Regions from separate parts of the Pseudoalteromonas sp. MT33b genome, predicted to be linked through region 2. Evidence: predicted binding sites of a transcription regulator. Region 2 holds the regulator's gene; each other region holds the start of a gene.
What was found. The regulator NrdR, encoded in region 2, represses ribonucleotide reductase genes. The targets are predictions, from matches to a motif close to AAACACNANATNTNGTGTTT.
Positions count from the first base shown of each region.

Region 1 (2,247 bases), 1.1 Mb from region 2:
ATATCGCTTTTGATGCCTTTATTTTTGATTTAGATGGCACATTACTCGATACTGCGGATGACCTTGGCGGCGCATTAAATCGCGTATTAGCAGATGCGAATATCGCGCCTGTTGATAAAAGCATTTATCGCCCAGCAGCGTCAAATGGGGCCAATGCATTATTAGAGGTCGGCTTTGGTGATAAATGGCCCGACGTTGAACAATTAGCATTAAGGCAGCAACTGCTCGACTATTATGCAGAAGACATTGCGATTCATAGCAAGTGCTTTAATGGCATAGAGCAACTTCTCGCCTCACTTGAGCAAAACAGCATTAAATGGGGGATCATGACCAATAAGCCCGGCTTTTTAACCGAGCCATTGGTGCAAGCTATCCCAAGCCTTGCTAATGCCATGGCTGTCGTGAGTGGTGATACCTTAGCAGTTGCTAAACCATCGCCAGAGCCACTTATTCATACTGCAAACATGCTCGATGTTGATCCAACGCGTTGCTTATACATAGGTGATGCCGAACGCGACATACAAGCAGCAAAAGCTGCCAATATGTACAGTGCAACTGCACTTTGGGGTTATATACCAAGTGTGGATACCGCACTGAGCTGGGGCGCAGATTTTAACTGGCAAACTCCAACTGATGGATTTATCCATATATAGTGTTAGTTTTAAGTTAAAACACCATATATTGTGATTGGGTTGAGTTTTAAGCAAACTTTGTTGATAAAAAAAACAGTCAGAAATTATTTTTAAAAACGATAATTTTTGTAGATCTTGAGTTGATTTTTACAAATTTCATCATCAATGAATGATCAAAGGTTAATGCTTACTAACACAATTCGTTTATCCAATAGTTATCCACAAAATGGGGCATTTCTATCCCTTGCAAATGATCGCAGACCACACTATCTTGTGATCTGCGTTTTAAAGAACACCAGATATTGTGGCTAAATGTTATTCAATTGACTCATGCTGGTGCTAATAATAATTATAATTAAGAATACCTTTGTCACTAAAAATATAATTTCCCAAGGAATACAGGCAAAACTATGAACCAACAGCTATCTGTAAGCAAACGTGACGGCCGTAAAGAGTCACTTGATCTAGATAAGATCCATCGCGTCATCGCTTGGGCCGCCGAAGGTCTAAATAATGTGTCTGTGTCACAAGTTGAATTGAAATCACATATTCAATTTTACGATGGCATTCGTACTGACGACATTCACGAAACTATCATTAAAGCAGCAGCCGATCAGATCTCTAAAGATACCCCTGATTATCAATACCTTGCTGCTCGTTTAGCTGTATTCCATTTACGTAAGAAAGCGTATGGTCAATTTGAGCCGCCGCGTTTATACGACCACATTACAAAACTGGTTGAAGACAAACGTTATGATCAACACTTACTCGTTGATTACACTGAGCAAGAAATTGACGAGTTAGATGCGTATATTGATCATAACCGTGATCTAAACTTCAGCTATGCCGCTGTAAAGCAGCTTGAAGGGAAATACCTAGTACAGAACCGTGTAACGGGTGAAATTTACGAAAGCGCGCAGTTTTTATATATCTTAGTGGCAGCGAGCTTATTCTCTGACTACCCTCGAGAAACACGCCTTGATTACATCAAGCGCTTTTATGACGCGGTTTCGACATTCAAAATTTCATTGCCGACTCCTATTATGGCTGGTGTGCGTACACCTACGCGTCAATTTAGTTCATGTGTACTGATTGAGTGTGGTGATAGCCTTGATTCAATTAATGCGACATCATCTGCGATTGTAAAATACGTATCACAACGTGCAGGTATTGGTATTAATGCGGGCCGTATTCGTGCTTTAGGTAGCCCAATCCGTAACGGTGAAGCATACCATACTGGGTGTATTCCATTTTATAAACACTTCCAAACGGCGGTTAAGAGCTGTTCTCAAGGCGGTGTCCGTGGTGGTGCAGCAACCCTATTCTACCCGCTGTGGCATTTAGAAGTTGAAAACTTATTAGTCCTTAAAAATAACCGTGGTGTTGATGACAACCGTGTTCGTCATCTAGATTACGGTGTACAGTTCAACAAATTAATGTACAGCCGTTTAATTAAAGACGACTACATTACTTTATTCAGCCCATCAGACGTACCGGGTCTTTACGATGCATTCTTCGAAGACCAAGCTAAATTTGATGAGCTATACGTAAAATACGAGCAAGATGAGTCGATTCGTAAAAAACGTATTAAAGCGATTGAGCTGTTCTCAATGTT
Region 1 is NZ_CP059831.1:1,613,806-1,616,052, reverse strand. It holds gene H3302_RS07395 (HAD family hydrolase) at 1-653, shown strand, start outside; gene nrdA (class 1a ribonucleoside-diphosphate reductase subunit alpha) at 1,043-2,247, shown strand, end outside.
Region 1: nrdA (class 1a ribonucleoside-diphosphate reductase subunit alpha) is a predicted target of NrdR. The motif match lies at 923-942, and genes of this name have one in related genera.

Region 2 (2,247 bases):
TCATGGTGGCCACTTAACGCATGGTTCACACGTTAACTTTTCTGGTAAAACGTATAACGCAATTCAATATGGCCTAAATGAAGAAACGGGCGAAATTGATTACGCTCAAGTTGAAGCGCTAGCACTAGAGCACAAACCAAAAATGATCATTGCGGGTTTCTCTGCATACTCAGGTATCGTTGATTGGGCTAAGTTCCGTGAAATCGCTGATAAAGTGGATGCGTACTTATTCGTAGATATGGCACACGTTGCAGGTCTTATTGCGGCTGGTGTATACCCAAGCCCAATCCCTCACGCGCATGTTGTTACAACAACAACTCATAAAACATTAGCGGGCCCTCGTGGCGGTCTAATTGTTTCTGCGTGTGGTGATGAAGAGATCTATAAAAAGCTTAACAGCGCCGTATTCCCGGGTGGCCAAGGTGGTCCTTTATGTCACATCATCGCTGCTAAAGCGGTTGCGTTTAAAGAAGCATTACAGCCTGAATTCAAAACATACCAAGCGCAAGTGGTTAAAAACGCACAAGCAATGGTTGAAGTGTTACAAGAGCGTGGCTATAAAGTTGTTTCTGGTAAAACAGACAACCATTTATTCCTTCTAGACCTAATTGATAAAGATATCACAGGTAAAGATGCTGACGCTGCCCTTGGTAATGCAAACATCACAGTAAACAAAAACTCAGTACCAAATGACCCACGTTCACCGTTTGTAACGTCGGGTCTTCGTATTGGTTCTCCGGCAATTACGCGCCGTGGTTTCAAAGAAGCTGAGTCTAAAGAACTTGCTGGCTGGATCTGTGACGTACTAGACAACATCAACGATGCATCAGTACAAGCAGAAGTAAAAGAGAAAGTTAAAGCAATCTGTAAAAAACTACCTGTTTACGCTTAATTGCTGGTTAAACCGTAATTAAGATAACAATAGTGTTGTTTTTTGCTATTATAAAGGCCGCTTATTAAGCGGTCTTTTTTTGTTTTTTATAAACGGAAGTTTAACCTTATGCATTGCCCTTTTTGCACAGCAAAAGATACTAAAGTAATCGATTCACGACTTGTTGGCGGTGGTCACCAAGTTAGACGCCGTCGCGAATGCAACGAATGTCACGAGCGTTTTACCACCTTTGAAGGTGCTGAACTTGTTATGCCAAGGGTGATAAAGCAAGACGGTAGTCGAGAACCTTTTAACGAAGACAAATTATTAAATGGCCTGCACCGCGCATTAGAAAAACGCCCAGTGAGTACAGAGCAAATCGAAGAAGTCGTTAACGTGATTAAATCACAGCTACGTGCCACCGGAGAGCGTGAAATCTCAAGCCATTTAATCGGCGAGTGTATTATGGAATCGCTCAAAAAGCTTGATAAAGTAGCTTATGTTAGGTTTGCCTCAGTATATCGCTCATTTGAAGATATTCGTGAGTTTGGCGAAGAAATTGCCCGTTTAGGTGATTAAGCATGTCGTTCACTGAACTTGATAGCATTTATATGGCACGCGCTATTGAGCTTGCCAAACAGGGCCGTTTTACCACGACGCCAAACCCTAATGTGGGTTGTGTACTTGTTAAAGACGGCCATATAGTTGGTGAGGGTTTTCATCAACTTGCCGGGCAGGGTCATGCCGAGGTGAATGCACTGGCCGTTGCTGGCGATAATGCCAAAGGGGCAACAGCCTATGTGACGCTTGAACCTTGCAGTCATTATGGTCGTACTCCGCCCTGTGCTGAAGGTCTAAAAGCGGCCGGTGTGAGTAAAGTGATTGCTGCAATGGTAGACCCAAATCCAGCAGTCAGTGGCCGTGGCTTACAAATATTGGCTGATGCAGGTATTGACGTTGCCTCTGGGTTACTTGAGCAACAGGCGCGCGATTTAAACAAAGGCTTTTTGAAGCGAATGGAAACAGGGTTGCCTTTTGTTACCTGTAAAATGGCCTGTAGTTTAGATGGAAAAACGGCACTTAATAACGGCCAAAGTAAATGGATCACGGGTCCGCAAGCACGCCAAGACGTTCAAGCATTTCGCGCACAAAGCTGCGCAATTTTGAGTGGTGCAGATACCGTTATCAGTGATAACGCCAAATTAAATGTGCGTACTGAAGAGCTGCCATTTGCAATGCCAACATCATTGCCGATACGTCAGCCAACACGTGTGATTATCGATTCGCAAAACAGACTCACCCCAGATCTCGCTTTATTTAGTATTGAGAGTCCGGTGATTATTTTCACAACACAGCTTGATAATCAGCAGCAATGG
Region 2 is NZ_CP059831.1:2,690,536-2,692,782, reverse strand. It holds gene glyA (serine hydroxymethyltransferase) at 1-892, shown strand, start outside; gene nrdR (transcriptional regulator NrdR) at 1,001-1,450, shown strand; gene ribD (bifunctional diaminohydroxyphosphoribosylaminopyrimidine deaminase/5-amino-6-(5-phosphoribosylamino)uracil reductase RibD) at 1,453-2,247, shown strand, end outside.

Region 3 (2,247 bases), 270 kb from region 2:
TTTTTCGTTATTAACTAAGGGGATGTTTTAACGTTATGACGAACCTTATTTATGACTTAGGTCTAAATACTTGAACCACAGATTCATCACATTCTAAGTAAGGCCCTTCAAGTAAATCAATACAATAAGGCACCGCAGGAAATACGGCATCAAGACATTGACGAATCGCTTTGGGTTTGCCCGGTAAGTTAATAATTAATGAGCGGTCTCTTATCCCCGCTGTTTGTCGAGAGAGTATAGCCGTTGGCACGTATTTTAAGCTTTCAGTACGCATTAACTCACCAAATCCTGGCATCATTTTGTCACACACCGCTTCTGTGGCTTCGGGGGTTATGTCTCGTTTGGCGGGACCCGTTCCACCTGTGGTAATGATTAAAGCGCATTGTTCTTGATCGGCAAGCTCGCATAATGCCGCTTCAATTAAATGTTGCTCGTCTTCGACTAATCGATAGCATGCCTGCCATGGCGAACTTAAATAGTCATTTAATGTATCGGTGATAGCGGGTCCCGATAAGTCATCGTACTGGCCTCGGCTTGCGCGATCACTAACAGTCAAAATTCCAATTTTCGCAGTCATTTTCATCTCTTTACAATTCATTTATTCGCACTCTAGCAAAGTGATGGGTAAAGGTAACTCCTCCAAAGTAGGTAGAGGTGTCTGGGTGGCGCTCCGTTTTATTTTTGACAGGAGGGGGTTTTGATTGGCTACCCATTTTGTTCTTTTGGCAGAACTAAGCTGCTTTGATCTAGATCAAGTTTTAAACTGGCTTAAAACGGCGTTGATACTATATATTGATTATATTGAAATTTAAAACACAGCATGTAGTGGTTTATGTTTAATGTATTAGAACCCCAAGTGTGCTTTCAAGAAGTCCCCGGACACATTGCGTTAGGCTTTGTGTGCACGGGGTGCCCCTTGCGCTGTCCTGGGTGTCATAGCGTTGATACATGGGATCCAAAGCATGGTGAGCGGTTAACATCGCAACGCTTTCTAGGGTTACTTGAGCGCTATAAGCACTTGATAACTTGTGTGGTGTTTTTTGGCGGAGAATGGCAGGAAGGTGATTTAGTTTATTTTTTAAAGTTAGCAACGCAGCAAGGCTTAGCAACGTGTTTGTATACCGGGCTTGAGGATGTGTCGGAGCAATTAAAAGCACAGCTGACTTATGTAAAAACGGGCCGTTATGTCGCTGAATTAGGTGGCCTGGCGAGCCATTTAACTAATCAACGATTTATTGAAATTGCTTCGGGTAAGGTACTTAACTCATTATTTTTAAAAGGATAACAAAAATGTCTATGCTGAATTGTGAACAATTAAAAGAAAAAATGCGTTTCATCGAAAACTATACACAGGCCAAGAATGCGGCCGATGGTTCTAAAGTGGATGCGAATGCAAATGTGACATTAAAAAATATAGCGACGCTAGAATCAGAAATAATGAAAGACTTTTTCATTCACGTTAATCGCACTCAGGTGAGTAATAAAATAACCGCGCTTTTCGGCGAGTCATTGGGCAAAGAGTACCTTCGACAAATTGAGAACCATGAAATTTATGTGCATGATGAAACGAGCTTAAAGCCTTACTGTACTTCTATCACCATGTATCCATTTTTATTGGATGGGCTAACCAAATTAGGGGGAGAGTCTAAGGCACCTAAGCATTTAGAATCGTTCTGCGGCAGTTTTGTGAATCTTGTTTTTGCAATTAGCGCGCAGTTTGCAGGGGCTGTCGCGACGGTCGAATTTTTAATGTATTTTGATTACTTTGCGCGTAAGGATTACGGCGATGATTATTTAGTTACTCACTATAAACAGATAGAAAATCACTTACAGCACGTCGTGTACGCTTTAAATCAACCCGCTGCTGCACGAGGTTATCAAAGCGTATTTTGGAATATCTCGTTGTACGATAGTGCATACTTTGAGGCTATGTTTGGTCATTTTGTGTTTCCTGATATGACGGCTCCCGATTGGTCGTCTTTAAAGGCACTGCAAAACATGTTTTTAAATTGGTTTAACCAAGAGCGAAACAAAGCTGTTTTAACATTCCCTGTTGTCACCGCTGCCATGCTAGTAGAAGACAATGAACCTAAAGATAAAGAATTTGCATTGATGTGTGCCGAAAACTTAAGTCAAGGCGGCTCATTTTTTGTTTATCAATCAACCGATGCTGATTCATTAGCCTCATGCTGTCGACTTCGTAATGAAATTAGCGATCATAGTTTTTCGTATAGTTTAGGCGCGGGG
Region 3 is NZ_CP059831.1:2,957,104-2,959,350, reverse strand. It holds gene mog (molybdopterin adenylyltransferase) at 50-577, opposite strand; gene nrdG (anaerobic ribonucleoside-triphosphate reductase activating protein) at 833-1,285, shown strand; gene nrdD (anaerobic ribonucleoside-triphosphate reductase) at 1,291-2,247, shown strand, end outside.
Region 3: nrdG (anaerobic ribonucleoside-triphosphate reductase activating protein) is a predicted target of NrdR. The motif match lies at 812-831, and genes of this name have one in related genera.